DNA from 2 places in the Massilia sp. Soil_C_3 genome. Region 2 is predicted to be linked to the other one. Evidence: predicted binding sites of a transcription regulator. Region 2 holds the regulator's gene; the other holds the start of a gene.
The links. Region 2 encodes NrdR, which represses ribonucleotide reductase genes. Its sites were predicted from a motif close to CACNANATNTNGTG; they were not measured.
Positions count from the first base shown of each region.

Region 1: the regulator NrdR is predicted to act here: its motif matches at 6,375-6,388, upstream of AC3A6F_RS14705 (ribonucleoside-diphosphate reductase subunit alpha).

Region 1 is NZ_JBDGJG010000006.1:379,494-395,118, reverse strand. Features, by position in the region: gene AC3A6F_RS14725 (PQQ-dependent sugar dehydrogenase) at 1-549, opposite strand, end outside; gene AC3A6F_RS14720 (helix-turn-helix transcriptional regulator) at 618-1,304, opposite strand; gene AC3A6F_RS14715 (VOC family protein) at 1,380-1,802, shown strand; gene AC3A6F_RS14710 (ribonucleotide-diphosphate reductase subunit beta) at 1,866-2,969, opposite strand; gene AC3A6F_RS14705 (ribonucleoside-diphosphate reductase subunit alpha) at 3,172-6,102, opposite strand; gene AC3A6F_RS14700 (sigma-54-dependent transcriptional regulator) at 6,676-8,121, opposite strand; gene AC3A6F_RS14695 (two-component system sensor histidine kinase NtrB) at 8,125-9,762, opposite strand; gene AC3A6F_RS14690 (PP0621 family protein) at 9,782-10,030, opposite strand; gene AC3A6F_RS14685 (cytochrome C assembly family protein) at 10,030-10,833, opposite strand; gene AC3A6F_RS14680 (ABC transporter ATP-binding protein) at 10,937-11,734, opposite strand; gene AC3A6F_RS14675 (ABC transporter permease) at 11,736-12,593, opposite strand; gene AC3A6F_RS14670 (ABC transporter substrate-binding protein) at 12,607-13,581, opposite strand; gene ffh (signal recognition particle protein) at 13,826-15,193, shown strand; gene AC3A6F_RS14660 (SWIB/MDM2 domain-containing protein) at 15,426-15,625, shown strand, end outside.
Region 2 is NZ_JBDGJG010000002.1:498,672-514,296, forward strand. Features, by position in the region: gene tolA (cell envelope integrity protein TolA) at 1-834, opposite strand, end outside; gene AC3A6F_RS05140 (biopolymer transporter ExbD) at 845-1,276, opposite strand; gene tolQ (protein TolQ) at 1,307-1,990, opposite strand; gene ybgC (tol-pal system-associated acyl-CoA thioesterase) at 2,014-2,418, opposite strand; gene AC3A6F_RS05155 (SDR family oxidoreductase) at 2,656-3,402, opposite strand; ZMP/ZTP riboswitch at 3,572-3,691, shown strand; gene glyA (serine hydroxymethyltransferase) at 3,801-5,048, shown strand; gene nrdR (transcriptional regulator NrdR) at 5,116-5,583, shown strand; gene pilV (type IV pilus modification protein PilV) at 5,694-6,230, shown strand; gene AC3A6F_RS05175 (PilW family protein) at 6,227-7,180, shown strand; gene AC3A6F_RS05180 (pilus assembly PilX family protein) at 7,188-7,871, shown strand; gene AC3A6F_RS05185 (type IV pilin protein) at 7,868-8,320, shown strand; gene AC3A6F_RS05190 (GspH/FimT family pseudopilin) at 8,329-8,886, shown strand; gene ribD (bifunctional diaminohydroxyphosphoribosylaminopyrimidine deaminase/5-amino-6-(5-phosphoribosylamino)uracil reductase RibD) at 8,896-10,017, shown strand; gene AC3A6F_RS05200 (riboflavin synthase) at 10,049-10,687, shown strand; gene AC3A6F_RS05205 (alpha/beta hydrolase) at 10,722-12,323, opposite strand; gene AC3A6F_RS05210 (DUF3325 domain-containing protein) at 12,485-12,766, opposite strand; gene AC3A6F_RS05215 (PepSY-associated TM helix domain-containing protein) at 12,763-14,328, opposite strand; gene AC3A6F_RS05220 (iron uptake protein) at 14,338-14,610, opposite strand; gene AC3A6F_RS05225 (TonB-dependent receptor) at 14,594-15,625, opposite strand, start outside.

The DNA of each region.
Region 1 (15,625 bases), on a different contig from region 2:
GCGCGGGCTGTTGCCGGCGCTGTCGGTGGCGAACGGTTTGGCCAGGTCGGTCGGCTTGATGTGGAAGACCTTGCCGGGCTGGGTGTCGTCCCAGGAGCCGGCGCGGTCCGCCGGCTTGGCGGCTGCGGCAGGTGCAGCCTTGGCGCCAGCAGGGCCTTGCAGGCTGGCCAGGTAGTCGATCAGCGCGGTGCGCATCTTCTGGTCAGGCAGGCCGACCGGCATCGTGGTGCCGGGCACGCGCTTGGCCGGGTCGAGCAGGAAGACGTCCAGTTCTTCGCGGGTCCAGACCAGACCCGCGGCGCCGGCCTTGGCCAGCGCGCCCGAATAACCGAAGCCGGGCACGCCGGCGGCCTTGCGGCCGACGACGCCGAACATGCCGGGACCGGCCAGCGGCGACAGCTTCGCATCGACCGTGTGGCAGCTGGCGCAGTTGTTCTGGAAGATGGTGCGGCCGGCGGTGATCTGCGGCGCGGAAGCGGCGTGAGCGACGGATACCGTCGCCAGGCTGGCGAGCATGAGGGCATGCAGCGTCAGGGTATTGGCTTGCAAGGTTGTCTCCTGGTCAGGCGTGAAAAATCGCCATCATAGGGCAAGTTATCCCCGCACAGGCATTTCATTCATCGAGCTATCGCCAGCCGCTCGCCATAGTCGCGCAGCAGCGCCGCGCGGCGCGGCCTGAAGCTGGCGCCGGTGGCCGCGACCGAGGCGATGCGGTCGGCGCGGAACATCCGGAAGTCGTCGCGCAGGCAGCAGCGCGCCAGCACCACCAGCATGCGGTCGAGGTAGACGATGGCGAGCGGCCAGATCGTGCGGCTGGTCGCGGCGCCATCGCGGTCTACGTAGTCGATCGTGAGCGCTTCCTCGCGCCAGCAGCAGGCGCGGATCAGCGCCATGTCGGGCAGGCGCGCGAAACGCTCGCTGAAATGGTGGACCCGCGACACAGCATGCAGCAGATGCTGCTGGCCCAGCGACGGCAGGGTCGCGGCCACCTTGGCCAGCACCGCCTCCGCCGCCGCGACGAGCTGCGGGTCGCCCATGCCGCGCACTTCGGCGAGGCCAAGGGTGAGCGCCTCGATCTCGATGCGGCTGAACGCCTGCGGACGCAGCGTGCCGTCTTCGACCAGCGTGTAGCCGAATCCGCGCTCGCCGCCGATCTCGGCGCCGCCCGCGCGCAGGGTCTCGATGTCGCGGTAGACCGAACGCACCGACACCCCGGTTTCCTGCGCCAGCTGGGCCGCCGTAACCGGCGTGGGCAGGCGGCGCAGGGCATCGAGGAGGCGAAATAAACGATTGGTACGCGACATCTTCTACTGACAAGAACTGGCAGGACGGATGGCTATAGTAGCACCCGTCTTCCACACCCCACCAAGGAGTTTTCGATGTCCGTCCAGGTAGTCACCCACCTCAACTTCCAGGGCCAGGCGCGCGCCGCGCTGGCCTATTACCAGTCCGTGTTCGGCGGCGACATCGCGCAGGTCACCTATGCGCAGTTTGGCCGCGTCGCCGACCCGGCGGATGCGGAGCGGATCGCCTGGGGCCAGGTGGTCGCCCCCAACGGCTTTCGCATCATGGCCTTCGACGTGGCGAGCGGCACGCCGTGGCACCAGGGAGAGAACGCGTTCTACGTCTCGCTGCGCGGCGGTTCGGAACAGGAGATCAGGGCGCTGTGGGAGGGCTTGGCGCAGGAAGCCCGCATCGTGCATCCGCTGGCGCCGGCCCAGTGGTCGCCCTTGTACGGCATGCTGAAGGACCGCTTCGGCGTGACGTGGTTGGTCGATGTCGCCGGCACTGAAGGCGCCTGAGCCGCTTAAAAAAAGAAACCCCGCAGCTGCGGGGTTTCGTCATTCAGGCGACGCCGATGGCAATCAATCCCAGCTCAGGGTGCCGCCAGTCTGGTACTCGGTCACACGCGTCTCGAAGAAGTTACGTTCCTTCTTCAGATCGATCATCTCGCTCATCCACGGGAACGGATTCTCCTCGTTCGGGAACAGCGGCTCCAGACCGATCTGCACCGCACGGCGGTTGGCGATGAAGCGCAGGTAGCCCTTGAACATCGGGGCGTTCAGGCCCAGCACGCCGCGTGGCATGGTGTCTTCGGCGTAGCGGTATTCCAGGTCGACCGCTTCCAGGAACAGGGCCTTGATCTCTTCGCGGAATTCCGGGGTCCACAGCTGCGGGTTTTCCATCTTGATCGTGTTGATCAGGTCGATGCCGAAGTTCACGTGCATCGATTCGTCGCGCAGGATGTACTGGTACTGCTCGGCGGCGCCGGTCATTTTATTTTGACGGCCGAGCGCCAGGATCTGGGTGAAGCCGACGTAGAAGAACAGGCCTTCCATCAGGCAGGCGAAGACGATGATCGACTTGAGCAGCTGCTGGTCGGTCTCGGTCGTGCCGGTCTTGAATTCCGGGTTGGTCAGGACGTCGATGAACGGGATCAGGAACTGGTCCTTGTCGTGGATCGACTCGATCTCGTTGTAGGCGTTGAAGATCTCGCCTTCGTCCAGGCCCAGCGATTCGACGATGTACTGGTAGGCATGGGTGTGGATCGCCTCTTCGAAGGCCTGGCGCAGCAGGTACTGGCGGCACTCGGGAGCGGTGATGTGGCGGTAGGTGCCCAGCACGATATTGTTCGCGGCCAGCGAGTCGGCGGTCACGAAGAAGCCCAGGTTGCGCTTGACCAGGCGGCGCTCGTCTTCCGACAGGCCGTTCGGGTTCTTCCACAGCTCGATGTCGCGCTGCATGTTCACTTCTTGCGGCATCCAGTGGTTCGCGCAGCCGGCCAGGTATTTGTCCCATGCCCATTTGTACTTGAACGGCACCAGCTGGTTGACGTCGGTCGAGCCGTTGATGATGCGCTTGTCGTCGGCGTTGACGCGCTTTGCCACTTCAGCGGCGGGAGCGCCTTCTGGATTGGCGGCTTGTGGAGCGCGTTGGGCGCTGGTTGGTTCGTCGTCCCAAGAGAGCATGGTGATTTCCTTCTGTGGTGGCCTGTCGCGTTGGGCGCGGTGAGGGCACGTGTGTGTGTTGATGATGATTGTCGGCCGACGAGGGGAACCTTGAAGTTTGCGGTGCTATAGGCGAACTTGGGTTCCCGCCTGCGCGGGAACGACGGTCTTGAGGTTACGGGTGCGAGCGAACCATTCGGTCGGCCCGCACCTGGTTACAGCATTACTGGCAGGCTTCGCATTCCTCGAAACCGTCGTCGCCTGGACGCAGGTAGCAGGCGGCGCCTTCATCCATTTCGGCAGTCGCTGCGGCTGGTGCGGCGGCGACTGGCGCTGCGGCTGCCGGTGCTGCGTGACCGCCGGTCAGGCCGCCCGAGACCGACACGGCGTTCAGCGCGCCGGTACGGGTGGTCGACTTTTCCAGGTGGGTCGCGGCGATGGTGCGCAGGTAGTAGGTGGTCTTCAGGCCACGCAGCCACGCCAGTTTGTAGGTCTCGTCCAGTTTCTTGCCCGAGGCGCCGGCCATGTAGATGTTCAGCGACTGCGCCTGGTCGATCCACTTCTGGCGGCGCGAGGCGGCTTCCACCAGCCACTTCGGTTCCACTTCGAAGGCGGTCGCGTAGATGTCGCGCAGGTCTTGCGGCACGCGGTCGATCTTCGAGAGCGAACCGTCGAAGTACTTCAGGTCGGCGATCATGACTTCGTCCCACAGGTCGCGCGCCTTCAGGTCGCGCACCAGGTACGAATTGATCTCGGTGAATTCGCCCGACAGGTTCGACTTCACGTACAGGTTCTGGAAGGTCGGTTCGATGCAGGCCGACACGCCGATGATGTTCGAGATGGTCGCGGTCGGGGCGATCGCCACGCAGTTCGAGTTACGCATGCCGAACTCTTTGATGCGCTCGCGCACCGGGGTCCAGTCCATCGATTCGCTGGTGTCCTGCTCCAGGTAGCCGCCGCGTTCTTCGGCCAGCAGCTTGATCGAGTCCTGCGGCAGGATGCCGCGGTCCCACAGCGAGCCGGTGTAGGTCTCGTAGCGGCCGCGTTCCTCGGCCAGTTCGGTCGACGCCAGGTAGGCGTAGTAGCAGACCGCTTCCATCGAGGTGTCGGCGAACTGGATCGCTTGCTGCGACGCGAACGGGATGCGCATCATGTGCAGGCAGTCCTGGTGACCCATGACGCCCATGCCCACCGGACGGTGGCGCAGGTTCGAGTTGCGCGCCTTTTCCACCGCGTAGTAGTTGATGTCGATGACGTTGTCCAGCATGCGCATCGCGGTGCGGATGGTCTTCTGCAGCTTGACGTGGTCCAGGCCATCGCCCTTCATGTGCTGCGGCAGGTTCACCGAGCCCAGGTTGCAGACGGCGATTTCGTCGGCGCTGGTGTTCAGGGTGATCTCGGTGCACAGGTTCGACGAGTGCACCACGCCCACATGCTGCTGCGGCGAACGGATATTGCATGGGTCCTTGAAGGTGATCCATGGGTGGCCGGTCTCGAACAGCATCGACAGCATCTTGCGCCACAGGTCCATGGCTTCGATCTTCTTGAAGACCGCCATTTCGCCGTTGGCCGCTTTGGTTTCATAGGCCAGGTAGGCTTTTTCGAAGGCCTTGCCGGTCAGGTCGTGCAGGTCTGGCGTCTCGGATGGCGAGAACAGGGTCCAGGCGCCCTTTTCCATCACGCGCTTCATGAACAGGTCGGGAATCCAGTTCGCGGTGTTCATGTCGTGGGTGCGGCGGCGGTCGTCGCCGGTGTTCTTGCGCAGGTCCAGGAATTCTTCGATGTCCAGGTGCCAGGTTTCCAGATAGGCGCAGACCGCGCCCTTGCGCTTGCCGCCCTGGTTCACCGCCACGGCGGTGTCGTTGACCACTTTCAGGAACGGGACCACGCCCTGCGAACGGCCGTTGGTGCCCTTGATGCGCGAGCCCAGCGCGCGCACTGGCGTCCAGTCGTTGCCCAGGCCGCCGGCGAACTTCGACAGCAGTGCGTTCTCCTTGATGGCGTCGTAGATGCCTTCCAGGTCGTCGCCGACGGTGGTCAGGTAGCACGACGACAGCTGCGAGCGGCGGGTGCCCGAGTTGAACAGGGTCGGGGTCGAGCTCATGAAGTCGAACGACGACAGCAGGTTGTAGAACTCGATGGCGCGCGCTTCGCGGTCGTCTTCGCGCAGGGCCAGGCCCATCGCGACACGCATGTAGAAGGCCTGCGGCATTTCGATGCGCACGTCGCGCACGTGCAGGAAGTAGCGGTCGTACAGGGTCTGCAGGCCGATGTAGCCGAACTGCAGGTCGCGGTCGGCGACGATGGCTTTCGCCAGGCGCTCGAGGTCGTACTTGCCCAGCTCTTCGTCCAGCAGCTCGTTGTGGATGCCCTTGGCGATGTATTGCGGGAAGTAGGTCAGGTATTCGGCAGCGGCGCCGGCTTGCGGCACTTCGTGTTCGAAGACTTCCTTGCGGATGGTGTGCAGCAGGATGCGGGCGGTCACCTGGCTGTAGGCAGGGTCTTTTTCCATCAGCGCGCGGGCGGCCAGGATGGCGGACTTGTACAGCTCTTCGACCGGCACGCCGTCGTACAGGTTCTTGAGGGTCTCGGCGACGATCGCGTCGGCGTCGACGTGCTTTTCCAGGCCCGAGCAGGCGGCGTTCACGAGGGCGTGGACGTCGTTGATGTCCAGCAGGCGGCGCTCGCCGCCATCGACCACGTGGATCTGCGGCGCGGCGACCGGGGCGCCACCTAGGGCTTCCTTGGCGGCGCGGCGCTCGTCCATGCGCTTGGCGCGGTACAGCACGTATTCACGCGCCACGTCGTGTTCGCCCGAACGCATCAGCGACAGCTCGACCTGGTCCTGCACGTCTTCGATGTGGAAGGTGCCGCCGTTCGGCTGGCGGCGCACCAGCGCGGCCACGACGTTACCGGTCATCTGTTCCACCAGCTCGCGGATGCGCGCCGAGACCGCGCCCTGGCCGCCGGCCACGGCCAGGAAGGCCTTGGTCATCGCGACCGAGATCTTGTTCGGCTCGAAAGCGACGACGGCGCCGTTGCGGCGGATGACGCGGTAATCGCCGCGCGCGACGATCTCGGCCGGGGTTGGGCTGGTCGACGCCGATCCTGGGGTGACGTGTTGGTTGATCGAGATGTTCTGTGCTGTTTGCATTGAGCCTCCAGGATGAGCGGTCGGACCGCCTTTGTACACGAGGACCGGGTGGCGGCTGGCGCCATGGTCCGTCAACAAAATTAAAGCAAAACAAATCCCCGCCAGCCGGTGGCCGATGCTGGCAAACCAGAGAAGCAGGGTAAGAATAATTAAATAAAGCTTGTCAGCAGGTGCTTAATAGACAAGTCGCTGAACAAATTTGTGGGCAACTTGTGGACAACATGCGGACAACTCGCCGCTGGCCAGAAACCTAGTGTCTTTCGATCCACTACCACTACATCTAGTGCCGAGCTTTGATATGAGACTAATTGTAGTACCTCGCTTGCGATCGAGGCAAGCTAATAAATGGCCATTTTTTTTGTTTTTTGGCGTGCGCAGTCTTGACATTTCCACGCTGCACAAAAGAAGGGGAGCACGCGGTGAGCGAGTACTAACATCAGGAAAAACTGCACCAAAACTGCTGCCTGGACAGCCATCACAATGGGGCGTCCATGCTCCGCCAAGGCGCATTATGCACCAAAATAATTACCGCAAAGTAACATGACCCGGCAACCGATTGTGCCGGTGGGACGCTCAATCGTCCGGTGCGCAGATGTCCAGTTTCTGCATCTGGTAGCGCAGCTGGCGCACACTGATCCCGAGCAGGCTCGCCGCCTGGGTGCGGTTGAACTGGGTCTGCTGCAGCGCGCGTCCGATGATGTCGCGTTCGACCTGCTCCAGATATTCGGGCAGGTTGCTCGGCAGTTCGGCGGGGCCGAGGGCGACCGGGGCGGCCATCGGCCTGGGCGGCGGCGCCTGCACCACTTCCACCGGTGGCGGGACCGGCGCCGGCGCCGCAACCGGCGTCGTCGTCTCGCTCCGCCCTGCCTCCACCGGCCGCGCCGCCTTGAGCGACAAGTCCCCGACCTGGATCGCGCCATCGTTGGCAAACGCCAGTGCCCGTTCCAGCACGTTCTCCAGCTCGCGCACATTGCCGGGGAAGGAATACGCCTTCAAGGCTTCCAGCACGCCCGGCCCCAGCGACGCCTGCCCCGGCCCGGCCAAGCGGTTCAGGATGCCATCGGCCAGCAGGGCCAGGTCGTCCATCCGCTCGCGCAGCGGCGGCAGCGCCAGCTCGATCACGTTCAGGCGATAAAACAGGTCTTGCCTGAACTTGCCCGTCTCGACGCAGCGCGCCAGGTCCTGGTGGGTGGCGCTGATGATGCGCACGTCGACCGGTTCCTCGCTCGTGGCGCCGATCTTGCGCACGCGCCGCTCCTGGATCGCGCGCAGCAGCTTGACCTGCATCGCCAGCGGCAGGTCCGCCACTTCGTCCAGCATCAGGGTGCCGCCGTTGGCGGCCTGGAAGAAGCCGTCACGCTCCTCGGCCGCGCCGGTGAAGGCGCCCTTGCGGTAGCCGAAGAACTCGGCCTCCATCAGGGTTTCGGGGATCGCGCCGCAGTTCACCGCCACGAAGGGTTTACCGGCACGCGAACTCTGGGCGTGGATCTCGCGCGCCGCCAGCTCCTTGCCGCTGCCGGATTCGCCGGTGATCGAGATCGGCGCCATCGAGCGCGCCAGGCGCGCGATCTGGGCCCGCAGCGACTGCATCGCCGGCGAATGGCCGATCATGCGCGATGCAATCGCGCCACCGTCGGCCGCCGCGGCGCCTTCCGATAACTTGAGGGCCGAGCGCACCATCACGCGCAGCGCGTCGAGCGCCACCGGCTTGGCGATGTAGTCGAAAGCGCCAGCCTTGAGCGCCACCACCGCGTTCTCGGCGCTGCCGTAGGCGGTGATCACGGCGACCGGGGTGCCCTTGCCCGAGGCGGCGATCTCGCGCACCAGTTCCAGCCCCAGGCCGTCCGGCAGGCGCATATCGGTCAGCACCAGCGCGTAGTCGCGCTCCTCGAACAGGCTGCGCGCCTGGCGCAACGTGGCGGCGCTGTCGACGTCCAGGCCCATCTTGAGCAGGGTGATCTCGAGCAGCTCGCGCAGGTCGGCCTCGTCGTCGAGCACCAGGATGCGGGGCGCGCTCATGGCTTACTCGAGCGCGAAAGTGATGACAAAGCGGCCGCTGGCCTTGCGCGGCCCCAGCGCGGATGGGTCGAACCGGTATTCATAATCGAGTTTCGCATCGTTGTTCAGGCACAGTTCGCGCGCCAGGTAGAGTCCCAGGCCGGTCCCCTTGCTCGACGTAGTATAGAAGGGCTCGAACAGGTGGTCGCGCACTTCAGGCGTGATGCCGGGGCCGTCGTCCTGCACGTGCAATTCGCGCCGGCCGGCGGCGTCGCGCGCCGGGAAGATGCGGATGCTGGCCGGCTGGCGGCTGGCATAGCGCACCGCGTTGTTCAGCAGGTTGAGCAAGACTTCGTGCAGGTGCAGCGGATCGAAACGCACCGCGCTGCCGCCCGGATCGCCTATATAGACTATATCACCGGCCAGGCCGTGGATTTCGCAGAATTCGGCCTTCAGCTCGTCCAGGAATGGGCCGAGCGCCACCGGTTCGCCATTCGGCTGGGCCTTGCGCGACAGCTGCAGGATGTCTTCGACCATGCGGTTCACGCGCGTCACGTTGTCGCGCACGATCTTCAGCAGGCGCAGCTCGGCCGGGCCGTGCAGGTCTTCGGCCAGCAGCTCGGTGGCGTGGCCGATCGCCGACAGTGGGTTGCGCACCTCGTGCGCGATGCTGGCGGTCAGGCGGCCCATCGAGGCCAGCTTGAGTTGCTGCGCCTGGTTTTCGATGGCGCTCACGTCCTGCATGAAGATCACGCTGCGGCCGGCCGCCTCACCGCCATCGGCCACGCGCGCGAAGCGCAATTTGAGGTGCACCGGCTGGTCGCGCCGGCCACGAATTTCAGCCTCACCATCGCCAGCGCCGTCACCTTCGCGATAGGGTTTCAGGGTGACGAATCCCTTGTCGTTGTCGGGCGCGGCCAGCCAGGCGTCGAAGGCCAGCGCCACCGGCTCGAAGGCCGGCACGGCATGCAGCAGGAAACCGGCGTCGGCCTGCAAGCCCAGCATGCGGCGCGCCGCCGGATTGCCGGTGAAGACGGCGCCGTCCTCCCCCACCACCAGGATGCCGTCGCCGACGTCGGCGATCACGATCTCGTTGATCGCCTGCTGGATGCGCAGGTCGGCGCCGCGCTGGGCCGCCAGTTCTTCCTGCTTGAGCAGGCGCGCCGCCAGCCGGTTGACCATCAGCACGCCGGCGAAGAAGGCGGCGCCGAACAGGCCGGCCTGCATCAGGGGCGGGTCGCGCCCCTCGATCACCAGCTGCCAGAGGTTCAGGCCGAGCAGGAACAGGGTCGCGACCGCCGCCGAGAACAGCGCCAGCACCAGCGGCGCCAGGATCGCGGCGCCGGCCAGCGGAAACAGATACAGGATGCCCAGGCCGCTGCGCATGCCGCCGGCGGCCAGGTACAGCAGCGAAATCACCAGCAGGTCGACCGCGATCTGCAGCCCGAGCTGGATCAAGAAGCGCCGTTGCCAGCGTGCCGCCAGCGCGAACATCGCCGCCGTCAGCACATAAAAGACGCAGGTTTCGGTGTTGACCGGGTCGGGGCGCAGCGTGCCGCTTTCCAGGTCGACGCCCAGGTACAGCAGCAGCACCAGGGCGATGACGATGCGGGTGACGGTGAAGGTCTGGAGCGAGCGCCACAGGGTGACCCGCGCGCCCATCGACAGGGGCGAATTCACCCTACGGCGGCGGCAGGCGCACGTGGCCCGGCGAGCAGTAGTCCTGGCCGTCGGCCTTCACCGATTCGGACGCCGGGAAGTACATGCCGCAATGGGCGCACTGGGCCATGGCCTCGATCTGGGCGCTGGGGGCGGCAGGGCCGCGCGCCGTATCGGGCGGAACCCCATGGCGCTTGGCCATCGCGCGCAGCTTGCTGCGCACGGCGAACACGATAAGGACAATGAGACCAATCCAGAACAGGATACGCATCAGTAGACTCCCCGGTGCAGGACGACTTCGAGCACGAAGCGGCTACCGACGTAGGCCAGCGCCAGGGTGGCGAAGCCTGCCAGCGTGAAGCGCAGCGCGGTCTTGCCGCGCCAGCCCTGCCACCTGCGCCCGGCCAGCAACGCCGCGAACAGCGCCCACGAGAGCAGCGCGAACACGCTCTTGTGGTCGAGCAGCAGCGGCCGGCCGAACACCTGTTCGGAGAACACGAAGCCCGACAATACCGTCAGGCTGAGCAGGATGAAGCCGATCCAGATCACACGGAATAACAGTTTTTCCATGGTGAGCAAGGCCGGGAGCTGGTCGAGCGCGGAGCCAAACCAGCCGCCGCCGGCGGTGCGGGTATGCAGCCGCGTCTCTTGCAGCGCCATCAGCACGGCGTGGAAAGCGGCGATGGTCAGGGTGCTGTAGGCCAGCACCGCGACCGCGATATGCCAGCCGAAGGCGGCGGTCTTGCCGGCCAGCGGCGTCAGGGTGCCCGGGAACAGCAGCGGCAACAGGGTGGCCGCCGCCGCGAACGGCATCACCAGGCGGCGCAGGCTGTCGAGGGCGAAGTTGCGGTTCTCGAACCAGTAGGCGAGCACCGACACCCACAAGGCGCTGGAAATCATGATGGCGAAGCCGACCCGCAACCGTCCCGGCACCATCACGTCCATGCCGAGCGCGACGCCATGCAGGGCCCAGGCCCCGGCGGTCACGCCCGAGATGACGGCGCCCAGCCGTGTCGGCAGCAGGGCGCATACCGCGTACAGGAAGGCAGCGGCAAGAAAAAGGGAATTCTGCATAACAGGAGTCTACACCATCGGCGAACGGCGGGGGTAAGGCCCCAGGTGGAAGCCCCCCCCCTTCCGCCGATGGCGCCGCCACATATATATATGTGGCGTACGTTCAATCCACCGCCGCCATCCGCAACTCATCGTTGTGATGCCGCGCCTGCTCTTCCATCACCATCAGCCCCAGCTCGCGCTTGAGCAGGTTGAATTCCGGCGCCGCCGGGTCGCGCGGGCGCGCGATGTCGACCAGGAGATCGCGCTTGATCGTTCCCGGCCGGTAGGTCATCACGACGATGCGGTCGGCCAGGTAGATTGCCTCCTCGATGCTGTGGGTGACGAACAGGATCGTCTTTTTGAGTTCGGCCCACAGACGCAGCAGTTCGTCCTGCAGGTTGCGCCGGGTGAGCGCGTCGAGCGCGCCGAAGGGCTCGTCCATCAGCAGGATCGGCGAATCGAGCGCCAGCACGCGCGCGATCGCCACCCGCTGGCGCATGCCGCCGGACAGGTCCTTCGGATAGCGGGTGCGAAAGTCGGCCAGCGACAAGAGCTTGAGCAGCTCGTCCACCCGGCGGTCGATCTCGGGCCCGCGCATGCGCTTGATCTCGAGGCCGAAGCGGATGTTCTGCTCGACCGTCATCCAGGGAAACAGCGCGTATTCCTGGAACACCATGCCGCGCTGCGGCCCCGGCCCGGTGACCGGGCGGCCGTCGACCAGGATCTCCCCGGAGGACGGCGGCGCGAAGCCGGCCACCGCACCCAGCAGGGTCGACTTGCCGCAGCCCGATGGGCCGAGCAGGCAGGTGAACTGCCCACGCTCGAGCGCCAGATCGATGTCCTGCAAGGCCACCACTTCATGGTCTTCGGCGCCGAACACTTTATTGACGCCCTCGATACGGATATGGATATCGTTCATGTCAATGCTCCAGGCCGCGGTGCCAGCGCAGCAAATGGTTGTTCAATCGATTCACGCCGATGTCGATCAGGAGGCCCAGCACCCCGATGCTGATCATCCCGGCGATGACCTTGTCGGACCAGAAGTACTCGCGCGCCTCCGAGATGCGGAAACCCAGGCCGCTGTTCACGGCGATCATCTCGGCCACGATCACGACGATGAAGGCGGTGCCGATCCCGATCCGCACGCCGGACAGGATGTAGGGCACCGCCGCCGGCAGGATCACGCGCAGGAACATCGTCAGCTTGCCGGCGCCGAGGTTGTGCGCCGCGCGCAGATAGATGCCGTCGACCTGGCGCACGCCGGCGATCGTGTTCATCAGGACCGGAAAGAAGGCCCCGATCGCGATCAGGAACACCGCCGGCGGATTGCCGAGCCCGAACCACAGCATCGCCAGCGGGATGTAGGCGATCGGCGGGATCGGCCGCAGCACCTGCACCAGGGGATTCATCCAGGCGTGCACGCGCTGGCTCGCCCCCATCGCCAGCCCGAGCGGCAGCGCCAGCCCGGCGCCGATGGCGAAGCCCACCACCACCCGGTACAGGCTGGCGATGACGTCGACCGGCAGCTCGCCCGACAGCGCCCATCCGAGCCAGCCGCCGCCGGTGTACTGCGCGAATGGTTCAAGCGGCAGCAGGTAGTCGACCCACTTGCGCCACACGTCCAGCGGCGCCGGCAGCACCTGGCGGTCGACCAGGCCGCTGGCCGCCACCCATTGCCAGAGTGCGATCGCCAGCACCGGCACCACCAGGCCGGTGGCGGCGTCGTTCCATCGGAGCCGCTTTTTGCGGATCGTCTTGCGTCGTTCAATGCGTTCCATGATCGATGCTCCCCTACTTGATGTTCAGGCTTTTCTTGGCCGAAGCCAGCAGGTCGGTACGGACCCAGTCGCTGGCCAGCGGCGGACGCGCCATGCGCCCCACCCCGGTCTGCGCCATGACGTCGGTCGTGACCTGGATGTGCTGGGGCGTGATGTCGTAGGAGTACGGCGAATTGGCCATCGCCGCGCGGAAGTCGGCCACCGTGATCTGGCCCTTGAACATCGACTGGCGCACATAGTGTTCGGCGATGTCGGGCCGGTCGATGAAGGTGCGCGTGGCCTGGACGAAGCAGCGCATGAACTTCTCGGCCAGCGGCCGGCGCTCGCGGTAGAACCTCTCGGTCATGACCATGGTGCGCACCGGCTCGCCGATCGCCGTCCCGTAGGGTTTCATGACTTCCACCCCGAAGCCCATATTGATCGCCTGCGACGATTGCGGCTCGGATTGCATCATGGCGTCGATGTGCCGGCCCAGCAGCGCCTGGTTCAGCTCCGCATAGGACAGGTACACCAGCTGCACGTCCTTGCGGCCGGTGGTGTCGGCGCTCAGCTTGTTGCGCGCCAGTTCGGCCATCAGCAGCACTTCCTGGATGCCGCCGCGGGTGACGCCCACTTTTTTTCCCTTGAGCTGGGAGACCGACGATATCTTCAGTTCGGGCCGCGCCACCAGCCGCGCCCCGCCGCGCGCGAAGCCGGCCACCACCACCACCGGGGCCCCGCCGGCGCGGCCCTGGATCGCGGCCTCGGACGCGGTGGCGCCCACGTCCAGTTCGCCGGCGATGATGGCTTGCATGATGTCCAGCCCCTTGGCGAACATCTTTTCCTCGACCCGGATGCCGCAGCCCGGCGCGATTTCCTTGATATAGGACACCGCGCCGAAATGCGCCAGCTTCAGGTTCCCCAGCCGCACGACGTCCTGGGCCGCGGCGGTCCCACCCACGGCCCCGAGCACCAATGCGATCAATGTCTTGCATAACATTTGCCTCATAACGTTTCTCCTGACCTCGATTTTTAAGATTCATGCTTGCCGGAAAGGCGAGTAGGCAATACAACATGGCAGCCGTGGGTCGTGTTTGCGTTATGCCAAAAGGCGACGGCGTTGGCGAAAAATGGCCGGGACAGGCCGGGTTCGGCGCGATGGGGTATGCAGGGCAGCGGCGGCGCAAGGTAAAATGACGCGTTGGCGAACCTGCGCCAAGTCCGAATTGCGCTTCTTTCTATATTAGGTAGACATGCTAGATAACCTCACCCAACGCCTTGCCAAGGTCGTCAAGACCATGCGCGGCGAGGCCCGCCTGACCGAGGCGAACACCGCGGAAATGCTGCGCGAAGTGCGCATGGCCCTGCTCGAGGCGGACGTGGCGCTGCCGGCGGTGCGCGAATTCATCGCCAAGGTCAAAGAGAAGGCCCTGGGCGAAGAAGTCGTCGGCTCGCTGTCGCCCGGCCAGGCCCTGGTCGGCGTGGTGCAGAAAGAGCTGGCCGCCCTGATGGGCGCCGACCTCGGCCCCGAAGCCACCCAGCTCTCCTTCGCCCAGCAGCCACCTGCGATCATCCTGATGGCCGGCCTGCAGGGTGTGGGTAAGACCACCACCACGGGTAAGCTGGCCAAGTACCTCAAGGAACAAAAGAAGAAGAAAGTCCTGACCGTCTCGGCCGACGTCTATCGTCCCGCCGCGATCGCCCAGCTGGAGTCCGTCACCAAGCAGGTCGGCGCCGACTTCTTCCCGTCCACCGCCAGCGACAAGCCAGTCGACATCGCCCGCGCCGCGCTGGACTGGGCCAAGAAGCATTACCACGACGTCCTGATCATCGACACCGCCGGCCGCCTGGGCATCGACGAGGCGATGATGCAGGAAATCGCCGCCGTGCACGGCGCCGTCAATCCGGTCGAGACCCTGTTCGTGGTCGACGCCATGCTGGGCCAGGATGCGATCAACACCGCCAAGGCCTTCAACGACGCCCTGCCCCTGACCGGCATCGTACTGACCAAGCTCGATGGCGATTCGCGCGGCGGTGCGGCGCTGTCGGTGCGTCACGTGACCGGCAAACCGATCAAGTTCGCCGGCGTGTCCGAAAAACTCGATGGCCTCGAAGCCTTCGATCCCACCCGCATGGCCAACCGCGTGCTGGGCATGGGCGACATCCTGGCGCTGGTCGAAGAAGCGCGCAAGGGCGTCGACGCCGAGGCGGCGGCCGAACTGGCCAACAAGATCAAGGTCGGCGGCCGCTTCGACATGAACGACTTCAAGGCGCAACTGACGCAAATGAAGAAAATGGGCGGCATGGCCGGCCTGATGGACAAACTGCCGGCCCAGTTCCAGCAGGCGGCGGCCGGCGCCAATATGGGCCAGGCCGAGAAATCCGTGCAGCGCATGGTGGGCATCATCGACTCGATGACCCCGCTCGAGCGCGCCAAACCCGAGCTGATCAAGGCCAACCGCAAGCGCCGCATCGCGGCCGGCGCCGGCGTGCAGGTGCAGGAAGTGAACCGCATGCTGAACCAGTACGACCAGATGCAGACCATGATGAAAAAGCTCAAAGGCGGCGGTCTGATGAAGATGATGCGCGGGATGAAGGGCATGATGCCTGGCATGCGTTAATCCGCATGCCAATCGGCGAACACCGCGCAAAGTATCGCTTTGCGCGGTTTTTTTTCGACGCTTGTCAGCGTTTTTTCGTTCTCATGCGTTGTTGTGTGCGATAACGCCCATTTGGCGGGTTTTATGAGTGAAAAAGTTTTGAAAAAGACTTGCACGTTCTGTAAAACGCTACCAATATAGGCGTGCGATAAATTACGCACTTTTCCACGTGTTCGTTTTAGGAGGCTCGAAGATGGCAACAGCCAAAAAAACCACTGCAGCGCCAGCAAAAAAAGACGCTGCCAAGCCTGCTGCAGCGGCCAAGCCGGCAGCAAAAAAGGCAGCACCAGCAGCGAAGTCGGCCGATAAGCCGGCAGCCGCGCGCAAGCCAAATGCTGCTTTCATGAAAGCCATGACCCCGTCCGCCACGCTGGCTGCCGTCGTTGGCGACAA
Region 2 (15,625 bases):
TGGCAGCTGCTCGACCCGGAACGTGGCGCGCGGATTGCCGGATACATCGGTATTGCCCGGATAGGCCGTCGCGCTCTTGATCGCGGCCGTGATCGCGGCGATATAACCGCCGTCGCTGCGCGGACCGGTCGATTTCGCGGCGGTGCCACCGCTGCCCATGGCGCCAGCCATGCGCTGCAGTTCTTCCTTGCGCAGCTTGTCGAGTCGTGCGTCTTCGGCCTTGGCTGCGGCAGCGTCCTTTTTCTTCTTCTCGGCAGCAGCAGCGTCGGCCTTCTTCTTGTCGGCGGCTTCCTGCTTCTTGCGCTCGGCTTCCTCGAGTTTCTTCTTCTCGGCCTCGTCGCGCTTTTTCTTTTCCGCCTCGTCGCGTTTCTTCTGTTCCGCCTCGTCGCGCTTCTTCTGCTCGGCCTCTTCGCGCTTACGCTCCTCGGCTTCCTTGCGCTTCTTGTCTTCAGCAGCAGCCTTCTTCGCTTCTTCTTCCTTGCGCTTCTTTTCCTCGCGCAGCGCGATCTCAGGATCGGGCGTCGGCGCAGGACGCTCCACCACCGGCTCCGGTGGTGGAGGAGGCGGCGGCGGTTCCGGCGCGGGTTCCGGTTCCGGCTCAGGTTCCGGCGCCGGCTCGGGCGGCAATTCGGGCGCCGCGGCGGTCTGCACCGACATATCCCACACCTCGGCCTCGACCGATACCGGATTGACCTTTTGCCAGCTCACGCCGATCGCCAGGAAGGCCAGCAGCGCCGCGTGCACCGCCACCGCCAGCAGGAACGATGGCAGTGGTTTCGGTTCTGGCGGCACGTAGTAGGGCGCGCCGTCGTTGGCTGACTTCTTTGCGGTCATATCTTCGGCGTCACTGGGTGGCCAGGCCGACCCGGTTGATGCCCATCTTCTTGGCTTCCGAAATCAGCTGGATCACGTCGTCGTACTTGCTGTCGCGGTCGCCTGCAATCAGGACCGGAAAGTCCGGATTCTCTTCGTGTAGAGCGCGCAGGCGCTGGAGCAGGGCGGAGCGGTCGGCCACTTCGTCCTGGGCAACTTTTACCTTGCCGTGCACGCCGATCGACAGCTTGTTGCCCGGCTCGATCGAAATCTGGATATACGTGTCCGGCGGCAGCGCGGATTTCTCGGCGCGCGGCAGATTGACGACGCTCGGCGCCTCATTCGCAGGCACCGCCATGAAAATGATGAGCAGCACCAGCATCACGTCGATATACGGCACGACGTTGATCTCGGACTTGAACTTGCGGCGACGTCCGCCGCGCATGCTGCTGGAAAATGACATCCCGATGCTCTCCCGGTTCTCGTGGGCGGATCAGCGCGACTGGCGCTGGAGGATGTTCGAGAATTCTTCGACGAAGCTCTCGAAGCGGTTCGCCAGGCGGTCGATGTCGTGGGTGAAGCGGTTGTACGCGACCACGGCAGGGATGGCGGCGAACAGGCCGATCGCGGTCGCGATCAGCGCTTCGGCGATGCCGGGAGCGACCACCGCCAGGGTGGCTTGCTCGACGCTGGCCAGGCCGCGGAACGAGTTCATGATGCCCCACACGGTGCCCAAGAGACCGATGTACGGCGAGACCGAACCGACCGAAGCCAGGAAGTTCAGGTGCGAATCGAGGGTGTCGAGTTCACGCTGGAACGAGGCGCGCATGGCGCGGCGGGCGCCGTCGAGCACCGAGTTCATGTCCAGCGCTTCGCGCGACGCTTGCTTGCCCTTGATGAATTCGCCCATGCCGGCTTCGAAGATGCGGGCCAGGGGACCGCTCTGGTCGCGCTGGCTGCTGGCGCTCTGGTGCAGGGTGTGCAGGTTGCCGCCAGCCCAGAAGCTGCGCTCGAACTGTTCGGTCTGCGCGCGCGCGGCGCGGATTGCGAAGATCTTACGGAAAATATAAGTCCAGCTCACGATCGACAGCAACAGCAGCAAAGCCATGATCAGCTGCACCAGGATATGGGCATTGGCGATCAGGGAGACAAACGAAAGGTCGTGGGTTGCAGTCATCGTAAGCTTATTTGTGTAAATATTCAGGCGGCACGCATTTTAGCAGCCACGTCGTCGGGCAGGGAACGGGGGCGGGTGGTTCTGACGTCAACGCAGCCGATTTTCACGTTGGCCGAATTGAGCAGCACCTCGCCGCGCCATGCTTCCTGGAGAAACTGAACCGAAGCTCCGCCCACTTTTGCCACGCTGGTGCGGATGCAGAGTTCATCGTCGAGACGGGCGGCCGAGCGGTAATCGAGGGTCATGCTCCTGACGACGAAGGCCGTATGGCCGGCGTCGATCAGTGCTTGTTGTTCGATTCCGAGCGCGCGCAGGAACTCGGTACGGCCACGCTCGAAATACTTCAGGTAATTGGCATGATAGACAATGCCTCCGGCGTCGGTATCTTCGTAATAAACCCTGACTGGCCAGTTGTACACTGAAGGCATTCTTTGTTGCCGAATTAATGAAAACGGGAAATATTTTACGCGACTTTCCACTTTAATATGTACGCTGACGTACGTTGAAAGTGGAAAAGTTTTACGTACTGATAGCACGGTGTGGTGCTTTTGAGCAGTAGTAGACTTGAAACGTAGTTAAAAGACCAATCACTGTAACACTTTCTCACAAATGATTGGTGAGGGATTGGTCTTCATAGCCAGCTATGGGGGAGGATACAGGGTCGGTTATCCCCGCCGCACGGCAAACGGCGAAAATCCCTGGCACGTCGGCATCAGCTCGATGCTGTTGACGTTGACGTGCGGCGGCAGCGTCGCGATCCAGAAGGCGGTGTCGGCGATGTCCTTCGCTGTCAGCGGTTGCGTGCCTTCGTAGACCTTGGATGCGGCCGCGTCGTCGCCCTTGAAGCGCACGTTCGAGAATTCGGTGCCGCCGCACAGGCCGGGCGCGATATTGGTGGCGCGCACACCGGTGCCGACCAGGTCGGCGCGCAGGTTCAGCGTGAACTGCTCGACGAAGGCTTTGGTGGCGCCATACACATTGCCGCCCGGGTAAGGATAGTGGCCGGCCACCGAGCCGATATTGATCACCAGGCCACTGCCGCGCGCCACCATGTCCGGCAGCACGGCGCGGGTCATGGTCACCAGGCCCTGGCAGTTGGTCGCAATCATGGTGTCCCAGTCTTCCAGTGGCACCTCATGGGCCGGCGCCGTGTTCAGGGCCAGGCCGGCATTGTTCACCAGCACGTCGATCTGTTTCCATTCGGGCGGCAGGCCAGAGACGGCGGCCTCGATCGAGGCGCGGCTGGTGACGTCCAGGGTCACGGCCAGGGCGGCCTCGCCCAGTTCGCGCGCCAGGTCGGCGATGCGGTCGGTGCGGCGCGCGGCCAGGACGACGCGGTGGCCGTGGGAGACAAAAGTGCGCGCCATTTCGGCGCCGAAGCCGGCCGATGCGCCGGTGATGAAGACGTTCATGATGGGTCCTTGGGTGGCAACAGGGTGACAGGCGAGAGAGGCAAGGCGCACTGCCGAACCGTAAAATTGTAGCCGAAACGACTATGAGTCCGCTGATGGCCGGGCATTCTCGGCCGGCACAGCGGTTTCCTTGCCCTACGATGGGGAGTTCAGTACAATTTGGAGTCCTTACGTCTCACGTAACTGGCGAAACACCGCGTGTGCGCACCATTCGGATGCACGGCGCGGCAAAGGTGGGCACCCACCGGGGAACGTGAGACGCCATACGCCGTTCGCCTGGGCAGCCATCAACCGGTACGCGTTCGATCGCGGTTGCCTGCGCCCGTGCCTACGGCCCGCCCCGGCTCCCGCCTTCCCATGCCACCAGTTGCCTGGATTACTATCGATTGGAGTTTTACATGTTTGCCAAAGATCATACGCTCGCCAATATCGACCCGGAACTGTGGGATGCAATTCAAAAAGAAAACGTTCGCCAGCAAGACCACATCGAGCTGATCGCCTCCGAGAACTACACCTCGCCGGCCGTGATGGAAGCGCAGGGCTCGCAGCTGACGAACAAGTATGCCGAAGGCTATCCGGGCAAGCGCTACTATGGCGGTTGCGAATACGTCGACGTCGCCGAGCAGCTGGCGATCGACCGCCTCAAGGAACTGTTCGGCGCCGAAGCCGCCAACGTCCAGCCGAACTCGGGTTCGCAAGCCAACCAGGGCGTGTTCTTCGCCATGTTGAAGCCGGGCGACACCATCATGGGCATGTCGCTGGCCGAAGGCGGCCACCTGACCCACGGCATGTCGCTGAACATGTCCGGCAAATGGTTCAACGTCGTCTCGTACGGCCTGACCCCAGAAGAAGACATCGACTACGAAGCCCTCGAAAAGCAGGCGCACGAGCACAAGCCGAAGATGATCATCGCCGGCGCGTCGGCGTTCGCCCTGCGCATCGATTTCGAGCGCATCGCCAAGGTCGCCAAGGATGTCGGCGCCTACTTCATGGTCGACATGGCCCACTACGCCGGCCTGATCGCCGCCGGTGAATACCCGAACCCGGTGCCGTTCGCCGACTTCGTCACCTCGACCACCCACAAATCGCTGCGCGGCCCGCGCGGCGGCATCATCCTGATGAAGGCCGAGCACGAGAAGGCCATCAACTCGGCGATCTTCCCTGGCATCCAGGGCGGCCCGCTGATGCACGTGATCGCCGGTAAGGCCGTCGCGTTCAAGGAAGCGCTGTCGCCGGAGTTCAAGGAATACCAGAAGCAGGTCGTCAAGAATGCAAAAGCCCTGGCTGAAACCCTGATCGCGCGCGGCCTGCGCATCGTGTCGGGCCGTACCGAATCGCACGTGATGCTGGTCGACCTGCGCGCCAAGGGCCTGACCGGCAAGGAAGCGGAAGCGATCCTGGGCCAGGCTCACATGACCTGCAACAAGAACGGCATCCCGAACGACCCGCAGAAGCCATTCGTCACCTCGGGCATCCGCCTGGGCAGCCCGGCCTTCACCACCCGCGGCTTCAAGGAAGAAGACGCGGTCACCGTGGGCAACCTGATCGCCGACGTGCTGGACAACCCGCACGACGCCGCGACCATCGAGCGCGTCAAGGGCGAAGTCAAGAAGCTGACCGACAAGTACCCGGTCTACGCGCGTTAATTGCAATTCTCCCGGACCGGTTCGCCGGTTCGGTCGCATCATCCAGCAATACTGCAGCCCCGGCGCCATGAAATGTCCCTTTTGCCAGCATGAAGAAACACAAGTCCTCGATACCCGCGTATCGGAGGAAGGGGATGCCATCCGGCGCCGGCGCCGCTGCGGCAAGTGCGACAAGCGCTTCACCACCTATGAGCGCATCGAGCTGTCGATGCCGATCATCGTCAAGAAGAATGGCAGCCGCACCGAATTCGCCTCCTCCAAGCTGCGCGGCAGCCTGATGCTGGCGCTGCGCAAGCGCCCGGTCTCGGCCGAGGCGATCGACGGCGCGGTCGCCTCGATCGAGGAAAAGCTGCTCACCAGCGGCCGGCGCGAAGTCGACAGCGTGTATGTCGGCGAGCTGGTGATGGAACAGCTCAAGCGTCTCGACAAGATCGCCTACATCCGCTTCGCTTCCGTCTATAAGAATTTCGAGGACCTGGATTCCTTCCAGGCGGCGCTGGCCGAAGTCGGCCACCAGCGCAAGCTCGACAACTGACGTCGTTTCCAAGTTCCTTTTTTCGCCCTGCGCATCCTTGCGTCCACGCATGGGCGCCTGAGTCCTGTCTGATAACTTCTCTGCTCGCACATCGTTAGCGGAGGATAGGCATGCAGGCGCATCTCCCCGGCCGGCCGGGCGGTTTCACCATGATCGAAGTCCTGGTGGCCATGTTCGTGCTCGCGGTCGGCGTGGTCGGCGCCAGCGCGGCCCAGCTGGCGGCGCAACGTACGCGCCAGCATGCGGCGCTCAGTTCCGACGCGGCGCTGCTGGCCGCCTCCTTGGCCGCACGCATGCAGGCCAACACCCACGTGGCCAGCCTGCCGGAAGGCGCCAACCCTTATTTTCCGCTCGATTACAAGGCGCTCGATGCTGGCCCGCCCGCGGGTGGCGCGCCGTGTTTTGGCGCGGGCGCCTGCGATCCGCTGGCGCTGGCCGCCTACGATCTGCGCGAGACACGCCTGGCGCTGCACCGGGGTTTTCCAGCGGGTCGGATCGCGGTGTGCCGCGACGGCGCGCCGTGGGATGCGGCGCACAGCCGCTACCGATGGGCGTGCAGCGGGGATGCGACTGCCCCGGTGGCGATCAAGATCGGCTGGCATGGCACCGATGACGGCCCGGGCTACATGTTGCTGGTGGCGCGATGAGTGTCTTCAACCCGCGCGGGCGTCAGGCCGGCCTGACCATCGTCGAACTGATGGTGGCGATGGCGCTCGGCCTGGCGGTGCTGCTGGCCAGTGGCTCGCTGCTGATTACCAGCGTGCGCGCGCATGCCGCCGTGATGGAAGCGTCCGAGATGGACGATAGCGGCCGCTATGCCGTCGATGCGCTGGCGCGCGCCATCCGCCTGGCGGCGCACGTCGACTGGGCCGCGCATCCCGGCGCCGATCCGGCAGCGGCGGCGGCGGCAGCGCCGGCGCGGCTGGCCGGCCTGGATGCCAGTTCGCTGGAGCGCACCGGCGCCGGCATCGATGCGGTCCTGCCCGACGAAGCCAATGGCAGCGACGTGCTGGCCCTGCGCTTTCCCGGCAGCGGCGCACCGCCCAATGGCGATGGCGACACCCTCGATTGCGCCGGCTTCCCCGTGCATCGCGACGAAGAAGGCTGGAGCATCTTCTACGTCGCGCGCAATGCCCAGGGCGATGCCGAGCTGCGTTGCAAGTACCGGGGCGCGAGCAGCTGGTCGTCGGATGCGGTGGCGGGCGGCGTCGACGGCTTCCAGGTGCTGTACGGCCTGGATGCCGACGGCGACCGGGTTCCGGAGCGCTACGTCAATGCGACCGAGCTGGGCGCGCTCGATGCGGCGCTGGTGCTGGCCGGCGCCACGCCCGACGAACGCGCGGCTGACTTGCGCAAGCGCACGCACTGGAAGCGGGTGGCGTTGGTGCGGGTCGCGCTGCTGTTGCGTGGCCCGCGCCTCAATCCCGGCGCCGACGCCAGCATCGTCTACGACTTGTTCGGGCCAGACCATGGCGCTGCCTTTTCCACTGGCGACCACGGCACGCGGCTGACGGGAACGGCGCTCGACGAAGGCCGCGAGCCACGCATGCGCAAGGTCTACGGCGCGACCATCGCCTTGCCGGTGGCGCCGGAGTGAACTTCGCATGGATACCCTTGACTCACCTTCCCGGCGGGAAGGCGGTATTGCGCTCCTGACCGCCCTGGTGCTGATGCTGGCGGTGCTCATGACCGGCATTGCGTCCACCCGCGGCGCCTTGCAGGGGGCGCGCGCCGCCGCCCACGAACGCGACCGCGTGCTGGCGCTGCAGATGGCCGACGCCGCGCTCGTGGATGCGGAGCGGGACATCGAAGGCGGCGCCGAGCCTGGTTCGGCGCGGGCCAACGCCATCGCCGGCGGCAGCGCCGACGCTTTCGTCGCCGGCTGCGGTGGCGGACGGCCATACAGCGGCCTGTGCGCCTACGCGGCCAATCCCGACCAGCTAGCCGAACTGCTGGCCGACGACGACGGCCCGGCCATCCTGTTCGGCAGCTTTACCGGCTTGAGCATGCCGGAAGGCGAGGGCGCGCTGCCACTCGCGGCGCCGCGCTATCTGGTCGAGCTGATGCCGGCGGCGCCCGACGGTCAGCTGTACCGGATCACGGCGCGCGGCGCCGGCAGCATGCCCGGCACCCATGCCGCGCTGCAGGCCTATTACCGCAAGCCGCCCGACGGCGCCCCCGGCCGGCGCGTCGGCTGGCGTGAGCTGGGGAACTGGAGTGAAGCGTTCGCAATGCCTGCCTCTACCGCCAGCGCGGCGGGCCACCCGAAAGGAAAGGGCAGACGATGAGGCAGGGCAGCAAGGGATTCACGCTGGTCGAACTGATGGCCGTGCTGGCCGTCCTTGCCATCCTGGCCGCGCTCGTCTATCCCTCATATACGCAGCAGATCGTGAAGGCGCGCCGCATCGAGGCCCAGCTGGCGCTGCTGGACCTCATGCAGCGCCAGGAGCAATACCGCGCGCTGCACCATTCCTATCTGGCGTTCTCGATCGATACGGAGGACGCCGACACCGCCCAATTCCCGGCCTGGACCGGCAACAGCGCCGCCACCAGCGCCTATGAGCTGGACGGCGACGCCTGCCCCGGCCAGGATATCGCCCACTGCATCGAGTTGCGCGCCCGGCCGGGCACCGCCAATGTCGATGCCGGTTTCGCCGATCCCGACTGCGGCGTCCTGACGCTCGACAGTGCCGGCCGGCAAGCGGCCAGCGGTCCGTCGTCGCGCTGTTGGCCATGAGGCCAACAATGCGACTGCGCTGCTCCGCCGGCCTGTCCCTGGCCGAGCTGGTGGTGGTGCTGGGCATGGTCGCGGTGACGGCGGCGGTGGCCGCGCCCGACCTGCGTGCGCTGGTGCGCAGCCAGCAGCTGCGCACCGCCTCGGGCGACCTGCATGGGGCGATCCAGCTCACCCGTTCGCAGGCGATTGCGCGCAACGAGCGGGTCAAGCTCACGCCCAACGACGAGGCGGGCCGCGACTGGTCGCGCGGCTGGACCGTCTACGTCGATCGCGACGGCGACCGCCGGCCGGGGGAGGGCGACGAGATCCTGGCCGTGCGCTCGCCTCTGCCGAACGGAATGCAGGTCAGCTATTCCTTCACCAGCCCTGCGCCGCCGCAATACATCGCCTACAATGGCGCGGGACGCAGCTGCAGCGACACCAACAGCGCCGCATCGCGCCTTGGCACGCTGTCGCTATTCCATGGCGGCCAGGTGCGCCGTATTAAAATCAATATGCTCGGGCGCGCACGCCTGTGCAACCCCGCCCGCGAAGACGGGTGCGACGGCGCCGCGGCGCCGCCCTGAAGGAAAGACATGCCGACAAGCTACAGCGAACTGATCCTGAACGATACCGACGGCATGGCCCTGGCCCTGGACTGGGCGGCGCGTGGCATGTACATCACCGCGCCGAACCCGCGCATTGGGTGCGTGATCGTCAAGGACGGCATCGTGATCGGCGCCGGACACACCCAGCCCGCCGGCCAGGCGCATGCCGAGATCCAGGCGCTGCGCGACGCCGCGGCGCGCGGCAACGACGTGCGCGGCGCCACCGCCTACGTCACCTTGGAACCGTGCAGCCACCATGGCCGCACGCCGCCATGCTCGGACGCCCTGGTGCAGGCCGGGTTGAAGCGGGTGGTGGCGGCCATGGTCGATCCGAATCCGCTGGTGGCCGGCCGCGGCCTGGCCCAGCTCGAAGCCGCCGGTATCGAGGTCAAGGCCGGCGTGCTGGCCGAGGCGGCGCAAGAGCTGAACGTCGGCTTCTTCTCGCGCATGGTGCGTGGCCTGCCGTGGGTGCGCCTGAAGGTGGCGGCCAGCCTGGATGGCGCCACCGCGCTGGCCGGTGGCGAGAGCCAGTGGATCACGGGAGAGGCGGCGCGCGCCGACGGCCATGCCTGGCGCGCGCGCGCCAGCGCGATCGTGACCGGCATCGGGACCGTCAAGGCCGATGATCCGCAGTTGACCGTGCGCGGCGTCGAGACGCCCTTGCAGCCGCGTCGCGTGATCGTCGACAGCCGCCTGGAGATCGACCCCGGCGCCCGCATCCTGCAGGGCGAACCGTGCTGGATCGTCGCTGCCGTCGAGAACACGGAAAAAGCCGCTGCCCTGACGGCGGCCGGCCATGTGGTTTTGACGCTGCCGAACGCGCGCGGCAAGGTCGACCTGCCGGCCTTGATGCGCGAGCTGGGCCGGCGCGAGATCAACGAAGTGCACGTCGAGGCGGGTTCAAAACTGAACGCCTCGATGGTGCGCGAAGGCTGCGTCGACGAGCTGCTGGCCTACCTGGCGCCGAGCCTCATCGGACCGGGGCAGGGCATGTTCGACCTGCCAGCGCTCGAGCGCCTGGCGGACCGCCGCCAGCTGCGCTTTTACGACGTGGCGCGCGTGGGCGACGACCTGCGCATCCTGGCCCGCTTCGTCGAGCCGGCCGCCTGAAACTGAATTTGATTTAACACGAAGGAATCATATGTTTACTGGAATCGTCGCCGCCGTCGGCAACATCACTTCCGTCGCGCCGCTGGCGGGCGGCCTGGACGCCGGCGTGCGCCTGGTCGTCGATGCCGGCCCCTTGCCACTGGCCGACGTCGCCCTGGGCGACTCGATCGCCATCAACGGCGCCTGCATGACCGTGGTCGAAAAGACCGACAAGGCCTTCACGGTCGACGTCTCGCGCGAGAGCCTGAACAAGACGGTCGGCCTGGAAGCCCAGGGTGAAGTGAACCTGGAAAAGGCCCTGACGCTGGCCGAGCGCCTGGGCGGCCACCTCGTATCGGGCCATGTCGATGGCCTGGGCGTGGTACATAGCTTCGAGCCGGTCGGCGAGTCGTTCGAACTGATCGTCGACGCGCCGCAGGAGCTGGCCAAGTTCCTGGCCTACAAGGGCTCGGTCGTGATCAATGGCGTGTCGCTCACCGTGAATCGGGTCGAGGACCTCGACGCGCGCGCCAACAAGGTGTGCCGCTTTTCGATCAACCTGATTCCGCACACGATCGAGGTCACGACCCTCAAGCACCTGAAGGCCGGATCGCAGGTCAATCTGGAGATCGACCTGATCGCGCGCTACGTCGAGCGCATGCTGGCAAGATCCGGCGGCGTCCCGTTGTAAGAACCGCGGTGCGCATCGACCGTCGTCAGGCCCGTCAGTCCTGCAATGTGCACCGGCTGTCAGGCGCGGGAGACTCGAGGTCGATGAGATAGTCCGCGACGATTCCATCGACACACGCATTCCCGCCGATCAGGGCCACGCCGTGCTGTTCGCCTTCGACGGTGAGCAGGCTGGCGCCAAGCGTCCTGGCCAGGCTGATCCCCCCTTCGTGCGGAGTCGCCGGGTCGCGGGTGACTGACACGACCAGTGTTTTCGGAAGTCCCTCGATATTGACGGCATAGGGATAGCCAAGCGTCGGCTTTACTGGCCACGCCTCACAGATATCACGGGCCTGGACGGGCCGGCCTGTGGCCAGGAAGGGCGCAACTTCAAAAACCGCGCGCTTCATCGCGCTCTCCTCCTCGGGAGTATGGCGTTCTTCGTCGAGACATTCGATCGCGATTTGCGCCTCGTTGGCGTTGCCGTAGCTGCCATCGGCATGACGCGACTGGGCCAGGTCACGCAGGAGCATCAGAGGTTCGCCACGCCCGGCTTTCAGTGCGCCGATGCCCTGGATGACGGCTGGCCAGCCCGACTCGCTGTACAGGGGCAGGACCAGGCCGTTGAGTGCGGCAGTGTAGGTCAGCTTGCGCCCGGGGGCGGTGACGATCGGTTTGTCGATCAGCGCTTGCAAGAGCTGCTGGAAGGCGGCGGTCGCCTGCGCGGGATCGGTACCGAGCGGACAGTCTGGCGACCTGGCGCAGAAGGCCGCCATATTGTCGAAGCCGCGTTGAAAGCCCGCGAACTGAACCAGCCGACGCGCGGCGGTGCCGGTCAGAGGGTCGACTGCACCGTCGAGCACCAGCGCCCGCACGTTTTGAGGGAACATTTCGGCATACACGGCGCCCAGCCGCGTGCCGTAACTGGCGCCGGCGAATGTCAGCTTGTCGTCGCCCAGCACGGCGCGCAGTACGTCCATGTCGCGGACCACATCGCGGGTGCCGACGTTGGCCAGCACGTCCTCGCCGCCAGAACGCGCGGCGCACTTGCTGTAGACCTGGCGGGTCTCGTCTTCGGTGTAGTCGGCGACCCCGGAGTTGAGCGTGGAGAGTGTCACGTCGGCCTCGCGCTCGGCATCTGTAAAACAGTCCAATGCCGGTATCGACGCTCCGACCCCGCGCGGGTCGAACCCGATCAGGTCGAACCGTCGCGTGATCGGACTATCGGCCAGGGCGTCCGCCACTGTCGCCGCATAGCCCATGCCAGAAAAGCCGGGGCCGCCCGGGTTGAGCAGGATCGAGCCGATCCGGTTGCCCGGCTCGCCCTTCGCCGCCACCCGCAGCAGTGCGATCTGCGCCGTTCTTCCCTCCGGATTTTGATAGTCGAGCGGCACCTGGAGCCGGGCGCATGTCAAGGTCTTGTCGGCGAATTCCTTGGCTTGCGCCTCCGTGGCGGCGTAGCTGTCGCAGGGGCCGAACGTCAGCTGCTGGTCGTAGAAGCGCGCCAACCCTGGCGAGACATCGCCAGGCGTCGGCGTCTGACCCGGGCCGGAGTTGCCGCCACAGGCGCCAAGCATCAGGCTCAGCGCCACGAGTTTTGCTATCCCGGCCATGTGCCAACGCCGACCGCAAGCCTTGCGCGTATTTGATGTTTTCATCCAAGCAGCTTCCTTTCTATCTGATTGACTGAAGTATTGCTTCAGGAATACAAATTAGCGGAGCAGAGCGGTTAAGTGGACGACCGCTCAGAAGTGCCTAGTTTCAGCCTTGAGCATTGTGGGAACATGGCGGCGTGGCCGCGGAGGGATGCAGGGGGAAGTCAGCGCATCGCGCGCCAGGTGAGGGTGAAGGCGACCGCCAGCGCCGCCGCCGAGATCAGCACCGTCCACAGGAGGCTGCCGAAGCTGATGCCGTCGCGCCAGACGCACAGGCCGTAGGCCAGCGCCAGCAGGCCCAGGCCGGCGGGACGCAGCCAGCGCCACGCGGCGGCGCGCGGCGACCCGCCGCCGCATTGTTCCCAATGCTCCGGCATGGCCAGCGCCAGACAGGCAAAGCCGCCATAGCTGGCCAGGCAGGCGGCGACCAGCAACAGCGCCGTCATGCCCGCACCCCGGCCTGGCGGGCGCCGCCTCGGACCGGTTTGACGGCCAGGCGGCGTGCACACCACGCCGCCAGCACTGCCAGTGCCAGCAGCAGCAAGTCCACGCCCGCCACCGCCCAGCTTCCGCTTGCGAGCGCCTGGAGCGGATGGTCGCCGGTGGTGACTGCATTGAGCAGCACGCACACCACGGCCAGCAGGCAGATGGCCCAGGCCTGGTCGCGCCAGGCCGCGCGGCCACGCCACCACGCATGGCCGAAGCCGGCCACCCACACCAGATAGAACGTCCAGACCTCGAGCGCCGCCCGCGCTTCGCCGCCCAGTCCCTGCGCGGGCGGCAGCAAGCGGTTGGTGGCCATGAATGCCAGCGTGGCGATCACGATCCCGGTGACGCTGCCGACCGTCAGACCTTCCACCACGCGCACCCCGGCCAGTCCCTTTGCGGCATGGCGCGCGCGGCGCGCCTCGAGCCAGAACAGGAAGCCGGTGGCGATCAGCACGCAGCCCGCCAGCCCGGCCAGGAAGTACAACCAGCGCAGCGTCCAGTGCTCGAACTGGATGAAGTGGATGCCCGAGATGAAGCGCTGGGCCGACATCACGGGCGCCGCCTGGAAGCGGTGCAGCACCTGGCCGCTGGCCGCGTCGAAGAAGATCTGGTCCACGTTCATCGTGACCTCGCGCGCGTAGGAGCGGCGCAGTTCGACGTAGCTGTTGGCGTCGCCCGGGTGCCAGACCCGCACGAAATATGGCTGAGATTCGGGCTGCCTGCCGCCCCACTCGCGCCGGGCCGTGTCGGCCATCGCATCGAGCGAGGCCAGGGCGCCGGGTGCGTTGGCCCTGGGCCGGCTGTACTTGCCATAGGCATCGGCGAAGAACGCGGCCTTGGCCGCCTTGCCTTCACCGTAGGCGCCGGTGTACGCCTGGGGAAAATAAATCATCATGAAGATGACCATGCCCGACAGCGTAATGATGAAGTGGAAGGGCAGGCCCAGCACGCCGACCAGGTTGTGAAGGTCCAGGCTGCTGCGCTGCAGGGATTTGCGGGGCCGGAAGGTGAAGAACTGGGCGAATATCTTGCGGTGGACGATGACGCCCGAGACCAGCAACAGCAGCATGGCCATGCCCGCCACGCCGACGATCCACTTGCCGACCTCTTTCCATTGCAGGTGCAGGCCGTAGTGAAATGGGAAGAAAAAGCCGCTGCCGCCCAGCGTGCCTTGCTCAGGCAGGAAGGCAAGCCGCTGCGGATCCAGCTGGCGCGGCGCCGGCTCGTCATCCCCGGCCTTGTAGGTCAAGCGCAGCACCGGGGTGCGCTGGGTCGGCAGGTCGACCCGCCACTGGCTGGCGCCAGCGGGCACCGCCGGCTGCACGGTGCGCGCGACGGCGTCGAGCGAGATCGGCGCGGTTGCGGGCGCGAGCCGGGTGGCCGGCATCATCCAGCGGTCGATCTCGCGATCGAACACGCTCAGGGTGCCCATCCAGAACACGGCGAACAGCACGCTGCCCAGCACGACGCCGGCCCAGGTGTGGAGCCAGGCCATCGATTTGCGCAAGGTGTCTTCCATGGCGCCCTCCTAGTCAACCACGTGGATGACGGCGACTGTCAAGACCACCCCGGCTACCAGCACGATCCACAGCCGCGCCGCGGGACGTACGCTGAACGCCCAGACCAGCAGCGCGAGATAGAACACGAAGCCCAGCATCGAGGACAGCGCGACGGCTTCCGAGCGCGCCATGCCGAGGCGGGCCAGCACGGCGCCGGCCGCGATCACCGTCAACACGGTGAGCAGATAGCCGCCCACCACCGCGCCGACGATCCGGAGGCCGCGCTCAGAAGCCGAGCGCATAACCCACGGTCACGGTGCGGCCGCGGCCGGCGAAGTAGCGGGCCGGCTCGACCAGCGCGCTCTGCGAGTAGTACGTGATGTAGTCCTTGTCCAGCAGGTTGGCGAAGCCCAGGCGCAGGTCGCCCTTGCGCAGCTTGTAGGTCAGCGCCGCGTCGACCAGGGTATAGCCCGAAAAGCGTTTTGCCGGATCGTCAAAGTCCTGCGAGAACGCATGCTGGGCCTGCACCAGCGACGACAGGCGGTCGCTCCAGTTCGCGGTCCAGCTGGCCAGCACGCGGTCCGGAGAGACGTTCAGGCCGTCGAGCTTCGCATCCAGGCTGCCGTCGTTATTGCTGTCGTAGCGGCCCTTGGTACGCGCATACGAGACGCTGGCGCGGTGGGCGGCATTGAAGCGGTGCGCGACCTTGGCCTCGACGCCTTCGAGCCGCGTCTTTTCGCGCGCCATCATGAACACGCCGCCGACCGAGACGACGCGCGCGCCGAAGTCCGAATCGGAACGGTAATAGCTGGCGTCGAATTCCCAGTCGCCCTTGCGCACGCGGGCGCCGGCTTCCACGCCATCGGTCAGGATCGGCTCGAGGTTGCGCAGGCTGCCGATGCTCTGGCCCGGCGTGTTGATCGAGCGGAGCGTGCGGCCGATGTCCGGCAGGCCGAAGCCTTCCGAATAATTGGCGTACAGGGTGACGTCCTTGAGCGGCTCCAGCACCAGTCCCGCATTGAGCAGCGTTTCGTTGAACTTGATTTTGCCGCCTTCGACGAAGGTGTTGTTGTAGGCGGCCAGCGTGCGATAGCTGTCGACTTCGAGGTCGGCATTCTCGCGCCGCGCGCCGGCGTGCAGCGTCAGCTTATCGAGCAGCCTGAATTCGCCCTGGGTGAACAGCGACAGGTTGCTGTACTTTGATTCGGGCACGAAGGTGCGCCCGGTGCCGTACATATCCTGCTTGCCCTCGTCGACCAGCGTGTCAAAGCCGACGGTGAGCTTCACGCGCCCATCGAGCAGGCCTTCTTTCGTCAG